DNA from 3 places in the Paenibacillus glycanilyticus genome. Region 1 is predicted to be linked to each of the others. Evidence: predicted binding sites of a transcription regulator. Region 1 holds the regulator's gene; each other region holds the start of a gene.

The links. Region 1 encodes LexA, which represses DNA repair genes until DNA is damaged. Its sites were predicted from a motif close to CGAACATATGTTCG; they were not measured.
Region 2: a site for LexA is predicted at 3,486-3,499, ahead of recA (recombinase RecA). Genes of this name have one in related genera too.
Region 3: a site for LexA is predicted at 2,423-2,436, ahead of uvrB (excinuclease ABC subunit UvrB). Genes of this name have one in related genera too.

Annotation. Positions count from the first base shown of each region.
Region 1 is NZ_CP195155.1:2,830,136-2,835,483, forward strand. It holds gene ACR9FF_RS12950 (aminotransferase class I/II-fold pyridoxal phosphate-dependent enzyme) at 1-133, shown strand, start outside; gene ACR9FF_RS12955 (MerR family transcriptional regulator) at 211-621, shown strand; gene glnA (type I glutamate--ammonia ligase) at 774-2,102, shown strand; gene ACR9FF_RS12965 (hypothetical protein) at 2,145-2,252, opposite strand; gene lexA (transcriptional repressor LexA) at 2,462-3,082, opposite strand; gene ACR9FF_RS12975 (LysM peptidoglycan-binding domain-containing protein) at 3,400-3,615, shown strand; gene ACR9FF_RS12980 (DUF896 domain-containing protein) at 3,767-3,955, shown strand; gene ACR9FF_RS12985 (hypothetical protein) at 4,034-4,543, shown strand; gene ACR9FF_RS12990 (HAD family hydrolase) at 4,571-5,348, shown strand, end outside.
Region 2 is NZ_CP195155.1:3,638,572-3,643,919, reverse strand. It holds gene ACR9FF_RS16810 (RodZ domain-containing protein) at 1-627, shown strand, start outside; gene ACR9FF_RS16805 (YajQ family cyclic di-GMP-binding protein) at 664-1,155, shown strand; gene pgsA (CDP-diacylglycerol--glycerol-3-phosphate 3-phosphatidyltransferase) at 1,362-1,940, shown strand; gene ACR9FF_RS16795 (competence/damage-inducible protein A) at 2,033-3,283, shown strand; gene recA (recombinase RecA) at 3,569-4,624, shown strand; gene ACR9FF_RS16785 (RecX family transcriptional regulator) at 4,703-5,348, shown strand, end outside.
Region 3 is NZ_CP195155.1:6,180,327-6,185,674, reverse strand. It holds gene ACR9FF_RS27940 (S41 family peptidase) at 1-937, shown strand, start outside; gene ACR9FF_RS27935 (PDZ domain-containing protein) at 1,019-2,332, shown strand; gene uvrB (excinuclease ABC subunit UvrB) at 2,564-4,567, shown strand; gene uvrA (excinuclease ABC subunit UvrA) at 4,595-5,348, shown strand, end outside.

The sequences.
Region 1 (5,348 bases):
GGACGCGCCTATCCGCGAGCCTTATATCGCTTATATGCAAGGCGGTTTGACGTTTGCCCATGCGAAGTTTGGTGTTCTCACGGCGTTACGTCGACTCATTAACAACGGGCTTATCATAATTAAACGTAATTAAACCTAACACAACTTGACACGTTTTTGGTAGGGCGTTATGATAGGTGTATAAATGAGCGACTGGAAGGTTGATGCGACATGGGTGACGATATTCGTAGAAACATGGCCTTATTTCCGATCGGTATCGTAATGAAGCTGACGGATCTAACGGCGCGTCAAATTCGTTATTATGAGCAGCATGAATTGATTGTTCCCGCCAGAACGGCGGGCAACCAGCGACTGTTCTCTTTTAATGACGTTGAACGGTTACTGGAAATTAAGGCGTTAATCGAAAAAGGCGTTAATATCGCCGGCATTAAGCAAGTCATGAATCCGGTTTCAAAAGAATCGGATGATGCAACAATCGTAAGCGAGCAATCCGAAGTGAAGCGCAAGGAGCTTTCCGATGCGCAGCTGCACCGCCTTCTCAAGCAGCAATTGCTGGAGAAACGCCCTGGCCAGGCTTCGCTTATTCAAGGCCAGTTGTCCCGTTTCTTGAACAAGCGCTAGCATGTCCTATTAAAGCGTATGCTTACGAAGCAAGAATTGCTTCACAATTCTTTAAGTTTATGCTTACGAAGTAAGAATAGCTTCGCAATTCTTTAAGCGTATGCTTCCGAAGCAAGAATTGCTTCACAATTCTTTTAAAGGAGATGAATGCTGTGAGCTACACAAAAGAGGATATCAAACGCATTGCGGAGGAACAGAACGTACGATTTATCCGTCTTCAATTTACCGATTTGCTCGGAACGATCAAAAACGTAGAGATTCCGGTAAGCCAGCTGGATAAAGCATTAGACAATAAAATGATGTTCGATGGATCTTCCATTGAAGGTTACGTTCGTATCGAAGAATCTGACATGTACTTATACCCTGATCTGGATACTTGGGTCGTATTCCCATGGGTTGCGCAAGACCGCGTTGCCCGCCTGATCTGTGATATTTATATGCCTGACGGCACTCCGTTTGCGGGCGACCCGCGCGGTATTCTGAAGCGTGCGCTGCAAGAGGCGGAAGAAATGGGCTTTACGGCGATGAACGTTGGTCCGGAACCGGAATTCTTCCTGTTCAAAACGGATGAGCGCGGCGAGCCTACAACCGAGCTGAATGACCAGGGCGGATACTTCGACCTTGCGCCTATGGACATGGGAGAGAACTGCCGCCGTGAAATCGTATTGACGCTGGAAGAAATGGGCTTCGAGATTGAAGCTTCCCACCATGAGGTTGCTCCAGGCCAGCATGAGATCGACTTCAAATATGCGGATGCGATCAAAGCCGCAGACCAAATTCAAACGTTTAAGCTTGTTGTTAAGACGATTGCGAGACAACATGGTCTCCATGCCACCTTTATGCCGAAACCTCTGTTCGGCGTAAACGGTTCCGGTATGCACTGTCACCAATCGCTCTTCCAAGGCAGCACAAACGTATTCTATGACGAGAAGGATCGTCTGGGTCTTAGCCAAACCGCACGTTACTACATGGCAGGCATCCTCGAGCATGCTCGCGCGATGGCGGCTATTACGAACCCTACCATTAACTCGTACAAGCGGATGGTTCCCGGTTATGAAGCGCCTTGCTATGTAGCTTGGTCGGCAAGCAACCGCTCGCCAATGATCCGTATCCCGGCTTCCCGCGGACTTAGCACGCGTATCGAGGTTCGCAACCCGGACCCGGCTGCCAACCCGTATCTGGCTCTTGCCGTAATGCTGAAAGCCGGCCTTGACGGCATCAAGAACAAAACGACGCTTCCGGCTCCTGTAGACCGCAACATCTACATCATGACGGAAGAGGAGCGCCTGGAGTCCGGCGTGCCAAGCCTTCCTTCCGATCTGAAGGAAGCGCTCGACGAAATGCTTCGCAGCGACGTGATCTGCGATGCGCTTGGCGAACATGCTCTTGCCCATTTCTACGAACTGAAAGAAATCGAATGGGACATGTACAAAACACAAGTCCATCAATGGGAACGCGATCAGTATCTGACGCTGTACTAAGATGGAAATCCCTTGGCGCTCTAAGCGTCAGGGGATTTTTTTCTATCTCTTATATAACAACGGTGGGCTGGCTGGAATAACGTTCGCAAGGATGATGTAAACAACAAGATTACAGGGGATAAAGAGGAGGAACAGCAGTCTTACAAACAAGGAGGAAAGGTTGAAGTATTCGGCGATTCCTCCGCAAACTCCGGCAATGGATTTATCAAGACCTCGTTAATTTTTTCTTCACGCTTAACCACCTCGTCGCCTAAAGATGAAGTAATACGATAATACCATAATCAGGTAAAAAAGAGGCTGTTCTCCCTTACCGAATGCGAAATCGGATTAGCGGGAACAGCCTCTTTTATGCGAACAGATTAGTGAAAGTCACGGAACAAGCCAACTACTTTACCAAGAATGGTGACATTGTTCAAACGGATTGGCTCCATGGTGGAGTTCTCCGGCTGAAGGCGGATATGATCCTTCTCTTTGTAGAAGGTCTTAACCGTCGCTTCGTCATCTTCCGTCATGGCTACTACGATATCGCCGTTGTTGGCGGTCTGCTGCTGGCGGACGATAACATAGTCACCGTTATGTATGCCGGCTTCAATCATGCTGTCACCAATGACATTCAGGATAAATACCTCGTCGTCGCCAACGAAGTGTGCGGATAACGGGAAGTACTCTTCAATATTCTCAGTCGCCGTAATCGGCACGCCTGCCGTTACTTTGCCGACGATTGGCACTTGAGCCACAGCGGGGAGGATAATGCCGTCAACACCGTCTTGATCCAAAATTTCGATCGCCCGAGGTTTCGTTGGATCTCGTCTGATCAGGCCTTTCTTCTCTAGCCGATCCAGATGGCCGTGAACGGTGGAGCTTGACGCCAGGCCAACCGCTTCGCCGATTTCGCGAACAGAAGGCGGGTATCCTTTGTCCCGAACCTCATTCTTAATAAATTCAAGAATCGACTGTTGGCGGTTCGAAATCTTAGACACGTGAATCACTCCAATGTAATATTTGTAGAAAATTATAGCATAGAACCGGAGTTCGTACAAACATAAGTTCTTAAAAACAAAAGTTCGCATTTTTTTATTGACTGCAAACATTTGTTCGTGTTATTCTAAGAACACAAGAAAACAGAACAAACGTTCGGGGAGCGATAATAATGATCATGAATCCGTCTTTTTATAAAAGTATCCATAAGGAAAAAACCGCTAAATCGTTCAAATCGCGGGGTCATCACGTTCAACGTCATGCTTTTAAACTTATTGTGTGTGCTGCAGTGTTCGTTCTTCTTTTTACAAGCTTCCTTATGATGCGTACGAATGCATCGTCCGATCATATTCAAGAGGCTGCAGCGAATGAGCAAACGGTTATCGTAACGACGGGGGATACGCTGTGGGGGATTGCAGATCGTTTTTCCGAGGGCTCCAAGGACATAAGACAATACATATACAAGATTAAGGAACGCAACCAGTTAAGCTCGGTTGAGCTTCGGCCAGGACAGGTATTAATTATTCCTCAATAGGCCATATAATCGGAAGGACAGGCTATTCGGACACAGGATGTTCGAAATTGCCTGTCCTTTTGTTATTCTTCTATCATTGCCTTGACAATTGCTCGCGTTAAAAGTCAAAATAGGTAAGAAGGATGAGTAATAAGCAAATGAGGTGAAGGCAGTGGAAGAAGTCATCGCGCGTATTAACGAATTATCCCGTAAAAATAAAACGGTAGGTTTGACCGAAGAGGAAATTGCGGAACGTGCCGTATTGCGCCAGAAATATTTGGAGAATTTCAAAAGGAATTTCCGCCAGCAGTTGGATTCGATCGAGATTGTAGACGGCGATCCTAACGATGTTGCTCATTAATTAAGTCATACAACTATATAACTAGCGTTGGCGCCGTTCCATGAACGGCGTCTGCAATATACAATGGGAGGAATAAGCTTGTCACGCACGTGGGAGCGCAAAGTGCGCAAAAATACGAACCAAATCAACAAAGCGCGTAAAAAGCACGGAGCATCGCAGATTGGCACTTCATCGAAACCCAAGGTAGACCGGTTTACCGGCCGCAACTACATATTCCCGATTGTGCTCATTTTGTTGATCAGCATGTATACGGTATTCGTTACGACGGATCCTTCCTTTGAGCCTACGTCTATGTTCTGGGTAACGATCGGCTGCTACATTTTCCTGGCGCTTATTTTCTTCTTGCGCCGTCCTTACATTTCAATCGGCAAGGATTATATCCAGACCCGTAAAATGACGGGGGACAAGCAGCTGCACGTATCCAACATTAAAGGGATCAGCGTTCAAAACGGTGCGGTCGTGATCATGCAGCAAAAAGGCGCAAACTGGGTATTCTCGCGGCTGCTTAACCGTTACCCAACGGATGAGATCGGCAGCAGACTGCAGGATTTCGCCAAAACACACAATTTGCCTTTCGAACAAAAATAGAAAAAGAGTAGGAGAGTTATGCGAATTATGGGGAAGCAAGCGGTACTATTTGATCTTGACGATACGTTGTTGTGGGATGACCGCAGCGTAAAAGAAGCATTTGAAGCAACATGCCAAGCCGGTGCGGAAGCTGCTGGCGTTGATCCGGAGCAGCTTGAAGAAGCCGTACGCAAAGAAGCGCGAGCTCTTTATGAATCCTATGAGACGTTCCCGTTCACGAAGATGATCGGTATTAACCCGTTTGAAGGACTCTGGGCGAATTTCCGCGAAGGCGAGCAGGAAGAGTTCCGCAAGCTGGAGCAGCTTGCGCCGGGCTACCGCAAGGAAGCTTGGACTCGCGGCTTGCGCGCGCTTGGCGTTGATAACGAAGAGCTTGGCGCTAAGCTGGCAGAGCAGTTCCCAGCGGAACGCCGCAAACGTCCTTTTGTCTATGACGAAACGTTCCGCGTGCTGGATGCGCTTAAAGGAAAGTATAAGCTGCTCCTGCTGACAAACGGTTCTCCGGATCTGCAGCGCGAGAAGCTTGCCGGCGTTCCTGAGCTGACTCCTTACTTCGATCACATCATTATCTCGGGCGAGTACGGTGAAGGCAAGCCTGCCGCTTCCATCTTCCGTCATGCGATGGAACGGCTCGGAATCGAGCCGGATCATGGCATTATGGTTGGCGACAAGCTGACTACCGATATTCTCGGTGCGAATACGGTTGGCATGACATCCGTATGGGTGAACCGTCACGGTGCTGTGCGCAATGACGAAATCATTCCTTCGCATGAGATTGCTCATTTGGAAGAACTGCTGCTGCTTC
Region 2 (5,348 bases), 810 kb from region 1:
AGCAAGCTTGGCTTCAACATCATGATGTGGTCGTTCCTGATCCTCATCGTTGTTGTTGTCTGGGTTTATTTCGTTAATCAGAAAGCCGATAATCCAAAGGAAATCGATAATACGAATATTACGGATCAGGCTTCGCCGGCTCCGCCAAGCCAATCGCCAGATTCGTCGAACGCCGGCGGAACAACGACGCCTACGGCAACGCCTACGCCAACTCCAAGTCAATCGCCGACTACCGTGACGTTCTCGTCCAAGGTAGGCAAGGTTGATCACTATGATGTCTCGCCTGCTGGCGTGGTGCATAAAGTGGAAATCAAGATCTCCGGCGGGCCAAGCTGGACGGAAGTGCGCTCGGGCAGTTCTTCCGGCAAAGCGATTATTTCGGAGACGGCTCCCGACGGCTCAGCCTTTACGTACGACCTGGATCAACCGCTATACATTAATGTCGGGCGTGCCGATCTGAGTACCATTACAGTCGACGGCGTGCAGATTAACGACGGAGACCGTGCAGGCTCGAAGAAAATTCAGCTGAACCCCGTGCAGGGTACCGGAGGGACTGACGGGACATCGACTCAAAGTCCGGACAATTCTTCCACGCCTGGGGACACGGCAGGTACGGAGAATCAGTAAGGATTGAATTAGATACAAAGGGAGAGTTGTCAAACAATGAGTTCTGAAAGTTCATTTGATATCGTTTCGAAGATGGATATGCAAGAGTTGAACAATGCGATTCAGCAGGCGGAGCGGGAGATTGAAACACGCTTCGACTTCAAGGGAAGCAAAAGCAGCATTAAGCTGGAGAAAGAAGAGCTCGTTGTCGTTTCCGATGATGACTTCAAGCTGGAAAGCGTTCTTGATATTTTGAAATCGAAGATGGTCAAGCGCGGCGTACCGATTAAAAACCTGGAATACGGCAAGGTGGAATCGGCTTCAGCGAGCACCGTCCGTCAGCGTATTAAGCTAAAATCGGGAATCGACCAAGATAATTCCAAAAAAATTAATATTCTGATCCGGGATTCGAAGATTAAGGTGAAAAGCCAGATTCAAGGCGACCAAATCCGCGTAACCGGTAAAAGCCGCGATGATTTGCAGGCGGTTATGGCTCTTCTCCGCGCAGCGGATTTGACCGTCGAACTGCAGTTCACGAATTACCGTTAATAAGCCTTTTCCGGCCCTTCGCTGCCTCGTCAATTCGGGCAAGAAGGGCTTTCGCTCTATGACGTTCGATATTTTGACATAGGAAATGGCATGTATTATACTTGGTTAGATAGTTTTGGAAACGATCCGGGGGACATACATATGACAGTACAAGCAATCATGCATCAATGCAGGAACACGGCTAGACGGTCCGGGGGTGTGAATGAATGAACCTGGCAAATAGGATTACGCTGGCCAGAATTATTTTAGTGCCGATCATTATGGTATTTCTGCTCGTCAATATCGATATCAAGCCTCTTGCTTTCGGCGATGATTACTCCATTACATACAATCAGATTATAGCGGCTATAATCTTTATCATAGCGGCAAGCACCGACGGTCTCGATGGTTATATCGCCAGGAAGAACAAGATCGTAACCAACCTCGGCAAGCTTCTTGATCCACTGGCGGACAAGCTGCTTGTGGCGGCTGTACTGATCTCGCTCGTCCAAATGGATAAGCTGGCGGCATGGATGGCTATCATTATTATCAGCCGCGAATTCGCGGTAACGGGTCTGCGTCAGATTGCCTTGCTGGAAGGCAGCGTAATGGCGGCGAGCAAATGGGGCAAATGGAAAACAGCCGTGCAAATTACGATGATCATTTCGCTTCTGCTTAACAACTTCCCGTTTACGTTTATCGATTTTCCGTTTGACGATATCGTAAGCTGGATTGCCGTTATTATTACGGTATATTCCGGATTCGACTATTTCTTCAAGAACAAACATTTGATACCTGTGCAATAATCAGGATCATATAAGCAACAATAAAGCATCTTTCCACACGTGGAGAGATGCTTTTGCTTCCTAATGCTGCAGGATTCGAAGGGGGAAATCGCATGAAAGCTGAAATTATCGCAGTGGGCACCGAGCTTTTACTCGGTCAAATCGTCAATACGAACGCGCAATTCTTGTCCAGAAAACTCGCATCGCTTGGCATTGATGTTTACTTCCAGACGGTCGTAGGCGATAACCCGAACCGGATCCGCCAAGCGATCGAGATTGCCCGCCAGCGTGCCGACCTGCTTGTGTTTACCGGCGGGCTTGGTCCTACGCAGGATGATCTGACGAAGGACGTTCTTGCGGCCTATCTGAACCGCGGTCTGTCCCTTCATCAGCCTTCCATGGATAAAATCGAGCAAATGTTCGCCTCTCGCGGCATCCACATGGTAGAGAGCAACCGCAGACAGGCGCTGATGATTGACGGTAGCACCCCGATTGATAATGAAGCCGGGCTTGCCGTCGGCAACGGCCTGTCCGAAGACGGGACTCATTATTTGCTTCTACCCGGGCCTCCTCGCGAGATGAAGCCGATGATGGAGGGGCCGGCGTCGGATTGGCTCCGGTCTATTCTGGGGGCAGAAGAGCCGCTTTATTCCAGATTGCTTATGTTTGCAGGGATCGGGGAATCGACGCTGGAAGCAAAGCTGATTGATCTGATCGAAGCCCAATCGGACCCTACTATCGCGCCGTATGCGAAGGAAGGCGAGGTCGCCATTCGGGTATCTACGAAAGCGGCGAACGAATCCGATGCTGCAGTCAAGCTGGATCAAACCGTCGATGCGATCAAGCAGCGGGTGGGCGAGTACTTATTCGCGCAGGACGAGATTACGCTGGAAGAGCAGGTCGTGCAGCTGCTTCGGACATCGAGAAGAAAGCTTTCGACAGCAGAAAGCATCAGCGGAGGCTTGCTTGCCGAGCTTATTACCGGCATTCCCGGCAGCAGCGGGGAATATTCCGGCGGCGTTGTTACTTATACGAACGAGATGAAGCATAAGCTGCTTGGCATCCCGATGGCGCAGCTTGAAGGAGACGGGGCGCCGGGAGCGATCAGCGAATCCACGGCAGCAATGATGGCCGAACGCGTCAGACAGATCGGAGATTCCGATTTTGGCGTATCGCTCACGGGGGTAGCCGGCCCGGCTCAGGCGGAAGGCAAGCCCGTTGGCCTGGTCTATTACGCGGTTGCCGAGAGGGGCAAGCCGACAGCCGTATTCACCGGTCATTTCTCCGGTACCCGCGCCATCATCCGCATCCGTGCGGTAAAGGCGGCCTTATATCAATTGTGGCTGAGACTGCGCGAACAATAAATTGTCGGATTAGCTCGAATAATACTTGCCTGTTTGTACCATTTCCGCTATAATTGGTCTCATGCGGAAGAACCGTGGCGAAGATTACTTTGCTGCGGTTTTTTTATGTCTATTTTTAGAAGCATGACGAATCGCGCATAGTTGCCCAACAGGGCAAAAGCCGTTTCGCCATGCGCCTGGAAAGGACGTGGAAATAAAAAGACGAATGTATGTTCGAAAAAAAGCTTGGCATTTGAGCGGAAACAAGGTATCATACAATTATAAATAACGAAGGATGTGAGTAGCTTGTCGGATCGTCGTGCTGCTTTGGAGATGGCTTTACGTCAAATTGAGAAGCAATTTGGTAAAGGCTCCATCATGAAATTAGGGGAATCCACACATATGCAAGTTGAAACCGTACCAAGCGGTTCAATTGCTTTAGATATTGCTCTTGGAATCGGCGGTATGCCAAGAGGCCGTATTATCGAATGCTACGGACCGGAATCTTCCGGTAAAACAACCGTTGCGCTTCACGCTATTGCGGAAGTACAACGGATCGGCGGACAAGCTGCGTTTATCGATGCGGAGCATGCGCTTGATCCATTGTACGCGAGCAAGCTGGGCGTAAATATCGACGAACTGCTGTTGTCGCAGCCGGATACGGGCGAACAGGCGCTTGAGATCGCAGAAGCGCTTGTACGAAGCGGCGCGGTCGACATTATCGTTATCGACTCCGTAGCAGCACTTGTACCGAAAGCAGAGATTGAAGGCGATATGGGGGATTCCCATGTCGGTCTGCAGGCACGTCTGATGTCGCAGGCTCTGCGTAAATTGGGTGGCGCGATCAGCAAGTCGAAGACAATCGCCATCTTTATTAACCAGTTGCGCGAGAAAGTCGGCGTTATGTTCGGTAACCCGGAAACTACGCCTGGCGGCCGTGCACTGAAGTTCTATTCCAGCGTGCGTCTGGAAGTACGCCGGATTGAGACAATCAAGCAAGGCAACGATATGGTTGGTAACCGTACGCGGATTAAAGTCGTGAAGAACAAAGTAGCTCCTCCGTTCAAGCAAGCGGAGATTGATATCATGTACGGCGAAGGCATTTCGAGAGAAGGCAGCCTTGTAGATATCGGCGTAGAGATGGATATCGTTCAGAAGAGCGGCGCTTGGTTCTCCTACAATGGCGACCGTCTTGGCCAAGGCCGCGAGAATGCCAAGCAGTTCCTGAAAGATCATCCGGAAGTGGCTGCTGTAATCGAGAGACAAATCCGCGAGCAAAGCAATTTGTCCGCTTCCGCGCAGCCTGCGAACTTCTCGCAGGATGATGACGATGACTTTGATGAGTCGGAACTTGACGATTAATGGAATAATTAAGGAAGAAGCAGCGCCGTCCTTTCGAGGGCGGCGCTGCTTCTTTGCAATGAACGGGGTGTAACCAGGATGTCAATCGAGATTTCTGCGGTGGAGCAGGACCGCAAGGATCGTAAACGATACCATGTCTATGCAAACGGCGTGGAAGAGCCGTTGTTATCCGTCCACGAAGATCTTCTTATAAAATATACGCTGTTTAAAGGGAAAGAGCTTACAAGGGAAGCTATTGCCGAGATTGCCGAAGAGGACGAAAGATACCGGGCTTATTCACTTGCCGTCACCTATCTAGGCGTAAAAGCAAGAACCCGCAAACAGATCGAACAATATTTGCTCCGCAAGGAATTTGAACCCGAACCAATTGCTTACGCGCTTGAACGTTTAGAATCGGAACATATTGTTGATGATGGAGAGTATGCGCGGCATTTCGCGCTGCAGCGTATCCGTTACAGTCAGAAGGGTCGCCGCTGGATTAAGCAGGAGCTGCACCAGCGCGGAGTATCGAAGCAGGCGGCTTCCGACGCGCTTGATTCCATCGATAAGGAAGACGAACTCGCATCCGCCGTGCATGCGGCGAAGAAGAAATGGCGCTCTCTCAAAGGAGAGAACAGAGAGAAACGGCAGAAGCTGATGGCCTTTTTAATGCGTAGGGGCTTTCCTTCGGATGTCGTTAAACAAGCGGCAAAAGCGGCTATAGATGAAGCGGAAATCGAGCAGG
Region 3 (5,348 bases), 3.4 Mb from region 1:
CCGTGGTCCCCGGGGGACAAAAGCGAAGCTTCGGATCGAGCGTGCAGGCAATACCCAGCCGATTGATCTCATCCTTGTCCGCGACGACATTGATGTGGAGACGGTGTACGCGAATCTGCGTAGCGACGGAGTAGGCGTGATTGAGATCCGCCAGTTCTCCCTTAACACGGCGGACCGTTTCAAGGAAGAGCTCGCCAAGCTGGAGAAGCAAGGCATGAAAGGTCTTGTTATTGACGTGCGCAACGATCCGGGCGGCATCCTGCCGGTTGTGGTTGAGATTGCTCAACAGTTCATACCGAAGGGTGAAACGATCGTGCAGGTCGAAGACCGCGACGGTCACCGCGAGAAAACAACCTCGCAAGGCGGCGGCAAGAAGTATCCGATTGCCGTTCTGATGAACAAAGGCAGCGCGAGTGCTTCCGAGATTCTCGCCGGGGCTTTGCAGGAGCGGGCGGGGGCAGCTCTTGTCGGGGAAACCTCTTACGGCAAAGGAACGGTACAAGTTAGCTATAACAAGACACTTGGGGATGGCAGCCTGGTGAAAATGACGATTGCGAAGTGGCTGACGCCGGACGGCAATTGGATTCACCAGAAGGGCATCAAGCCAACCGTGGAGGTACAGCCGCCGAAGCTGTATACGGTAGCAAGGCTTACCTTAACGGAAACCTTGCGCAAGGATATGCTGGGCGAGCAGATTCGGAATGCGCAGGTTATGCTGTCCGGCCTTGGCTACGCGACGCAGCGGGAGGATGGCTACTATAACGCTTCGACCGAACAAGCCGTGAAGGATTTCCAGAATGCTTCCGGACTTCCGGTTACAGGCGAGATCGATACGAAGACGGCGTCGTCCTTGGAGCAGGCCGTAGTGAAATGGATCAAAGATCAGAAGAACGATAAACAACTGCTGGAGGCAATCCAAGCGGTCAGCAGGAAATAAAGAGGAAACGGCGAATTTATAAAAGGTTGGCTCTAAAGCGGAGTCAGCCTTTTATTTTGGATGAGGATGGGAGTGTAGCGATTGGATGCAGCCAATGCTTTACTAGACCAGTTCGGCCGGGCAATTGTACATTTGCTTGCGCAGCCTTTTTATTATATTGCGGTATTATTTATTATCCTTCAATATACGAGACAGATCAGTTTGGAAAGACGGATGTTCGCCGTAAGGCTGCACATCTGGCCGCGGCTCGTGGCCAAAGCGATGCTGGCCGGGCTTGCAGCCGGGGTGCTCGCATCCGTTGCCGGCGCTTTTATCGGCATAACCTTAACCGGCGACGCCGTTTTATGGCTATGGGGTTCGGCGGTTGTGCTGCTCTTGTTCCGAATTCGCTATCTATGCTTTGCCTACGGCGCGGGAGCGCTGGCGCTTGTGCAGTGGATCGTTGGTTTTACTTCGCTCGAAAATAGTGAGGGATGGCTCGGAGATGCGGCGAATTCGCTAGCCGGACTTGATATGCCGGGGATTTTCGTATTGGTGGCGCTGCTTCATCTGGTAGAAGCTTTCCTTGTCCGGAGACAAGGAAACAAGCTGGCTACTCCGCTTTTCCTGGAAGGGAAGCGGGGGAAGCTTGTAGGCGGCTATATGCTGCAGGGCTTTTGGCCGGTTCCGCTGCTGCTGCTTGTGCCGGCAGCCGGGGGGACATCGGTTGTTGATCTGCCTTGGACGCCATTATTCGGCGGTGATTGGACGCAAGGCTGGACGGTTGTCGCTCTGCCGATGATTATCGGCTTCAGCGAAATGACGCGCGCGATGCTGCCCGAGGCCAAAGCCCGTCATGCGGCAAAAGGGCTTATGTGGTACAGCCTGCTGCTGACCGCTGCGGCGCTTCTCGCCTGGTGGCTGCCCGCGCTGCTGCCGCTTGCCGCTTTATGTTCGCTGCTGCTGCATGAAGCTATCATCTGGCGCAGCCGTGCGGTGGAGTCCGCGCAAAGTCCGCTGTACGTGAATGATCAGCGCGGCTTGCGTATTCTGGGTATCGTGCCGGGTACGCCGGCTGAGGGAATGAAGCTGCAGGCCGGCGAGATTATTTCAAAGGTCAATGGCGCCAAGGTGTTCACGAAAGAGGATCTTCACGAGGCGCTGCAGAACAATTCGGCGATGTATAAGCTGGAGGTGCTGAACAGAGAGGGCGAGATCAAGTTTGTACAGCGGGCCCGGTATGAAGGGGAGCATCATCAGCTTGGGGTTATTCTATCACCCGATGAGCGGGCGACCTATTACGCTTCGGCAGAGCCGGCCACGCTGATCGATCTTTTGCGCCGCGCGAGGACGGCAAAGCGCAGCGGCGGCGTTTACGCGGAAGAGGAAGACCGTTCGGGTACTTTGAATGTTTAAATAGAAATGGGGCTTTTCCTGGGCAGCCGCTTAGGGAAAGCCCTTTGATTTTATGTTTGCATCAGCCTCTATAGACGTCTATAATAGAGGGGAACACACATTCGGATAGGCTATGCGCGTATGGATACGACCGCGGGACGGTGCTGCTTCTTCTAAGTTTCAAGGACGCTGCTGCCGTTTACGCTTATATATATTGACTATAATGATTGATGAGTAAGGGAAACGGGGTGGATGACGCAAGTGAATGAGATTTCAGAGCAATTATTTCAATTAAAGTCGGACTACACGCCGCAGGGCGATCAGCCGGGAGCCATCAGAAAACTTGTTGATGGCGTGAAGAACGGCGAAGCCAAGCAAACCTTGCTTGGCGCTACGGGTACGGGCAAGACGTATACGATTGCCAATACGATAGCGCAGCTTAACCGGCCGACGCTGGTTATTGCCCATAACAAGACGCTCGCGGCACAGCTGTGCAGCGAGTTTAAGGAGTTCTTCCCGGACAATGCGGTAAGTTATTTCGTCAGCTATTATGATTATTTTCAGCCTGAGGCTTATATCCCGTCTACGGACACTTACATTGAGAAGGATTCCAGTATTAACGATGAGATCGACAAGCTGCGCCACTCCGCGACCAGTTCATTGTTCGAACGCAGGGATGTTATTATCGTAGCGAGCGTTTCCTGTATCTACGGTCTCGGTTCGCCTTCCGAGTACGGCAGTCTGGTGCTGTCGCTGCGGGTAGGCATGGAGAAGTCCAGGGATACGATTCTTCATAAGCTTGTGGATATTCAGTACCAACGCAATGACATTAACTTTATCCGCGGTACATTCCGCGTCCGCGGCGATATTATAGAGATTTTCCCGGTAGCCAATAATGAACGGGCGATTCGGGTCGAACTGTTCGGCGATGAGATCGAACGGATTACGGAAATCGATGTGCTTACCGGCGAGATCGTAAGCGAACGCGACCATGTTGCCATATTCCCTGCGTCTCACTTCGTTACCCATGAAGAAACGATGAAGATTGCGCTTGGCAATATCGAGCGTGAGCTGGAGGAACGACTTGCGGAGCTGCGGGAAGAAGGCAAGCTGCTGGAAGCGCAGCGTCTGGAGCAGCGTACGCGCTATGACCTCGAAATGATGGCGGAGATGGGCTTCTGTTCCGGCATCGAGAACTATTCGGGACCATTGACCTTCCGGGAGCGCGGGGCAACGCCGTATACGCTGATGGATTATTTTCCGGACGATATGCTGATCGTCATTGACGAATCGCATGTTACCCTGCCGCAGATTAGGGCTATGTACAACGGTGACCGCGCGCGGAAGGAAATGCTCGTTAATCACGGCTTCCGTCTGCCATCCGCACTGGATAACCGGCCGCTGCGCTTCGAGGAATTCGAGGAGAAAGCGAAACAGCAGATTTACGTGTCGGCGACACCGGGACCTTACGAGCTGGAGCATTGCCCAACGATGGTTGAGCAAATTATCCGACCGACCGGCCTGCTGGATCCGATTATTGAGGTGCGTCCGACAAAAGGTCAAATCGATGATCTGTTAGTCGAGATCCGCGACCGGATAGCCAAGGATGAACGCGTCCTTGTCACTACTCTGACGAAGAAGATGGCCGAGGATCTGACGGACTATTTCAAAGAGATTGGCATTAAAGTGCGTTATCTGCATTCCGATATCAAGACGCTGGAGAGGATTGCCATCCTTCGCGATCTGCGTCTCGGTACATTCCATGTGCTTGTGGGTATTAACCTCTTGAGGGAGGGGCTCGATTTGCCGGAAGTATCCCTGGTAGCGATTTTGGATGCGGACAAAGAAGGCTTCCTTCGTTCCGAACGGTCGCTGATTCAGACGATTGGGCGGGCAGCACGGAATAGCGATGGCCGGGTTATCATGTACGGGGATAAGATTACCGATTCCATGGATAAGGCGCTTAAGGAGACGGAGCGCCGCCGTACCATTCAGATTGCTTATAACGAAGAGCATGGCATTACGCCTCAGACGATCCGCAAGAAAGTGCATGATGATATAAAGGCAACGAAAGTGGCCGAGGAGAAGTCGGAATATTTGACTGGCGTAGGCTCCGAGAAGATGACGAAGAAGGAACGCCAAGCTTTGCTGCAAAGGCTGGAAGCCGAGATGAAGGATGCGGCGAAGAATTTGCAGTTCGAGAGAGCTGCGGAGCTGCGTGACGCGTTGCTGGAATTGAAAGCGGAGATGGGCTAGAGACAAGGAATGGGAGGAACGTAAGAAGTGGCTAGTGACAAGATTGTAATCAAAGGGGCTAGAGCCCACAATTTGAAAAATATCGATGTTACCATACCCCGCGACAAATTTGTCGTCCTGACGGGACTGAGCGGCTCCGGTAAATCCTCGCTTGCTTTCGATACGATTTATGCCGAAGGCCAGCGCAGATACGTAGAGTCGTTGTCCGCTTATGCCCGGCAGTTTCTCGGGCAGATGGAGAAGCCGGATGTTGATTCCATTGACGGCTTGTCTCCGGCTATCTCCATTGACCAGAAGACAACAAGCCGCAACCCGCGTTCGACGGTGGGTACGGTAACAGAAATTTACGATTATTTGCGTTTGCTCTTTGCCCGGGTCGGAAGACCGCATTGTCCGGATCATGGCATCGAGATTACTTCGCAGACCGTTGAGCAGATGGTTGACCGTATTATGGAATATCCGGAGAGGACGAAGCTGCAAATTCTGGCGCCGCTTGTTTCCGGCCGCAAGGGTGAGCATTCCAAGCTGTTTGCCGATATCCAGAAGCAAGGCTATGTCCGTGTCCGGGTAAACGGTGAGCTTCGGGAGCTTAGCGAGAAAATCGAGCTCGAGAAGAACAAGAAGCATAATATTGAAGTGGTTATCGACCGGATCGTGGTGAAAGCGGATATTCAAGGCCGGCTGGCGGATTCCCTGGAAACCGCGCTGAAGCTGGCTGACGGCCGTGTTATTGTTGATATTATTGACCAAGAGGAGCTGCTGTTCAGCTCCAACCTGGCTT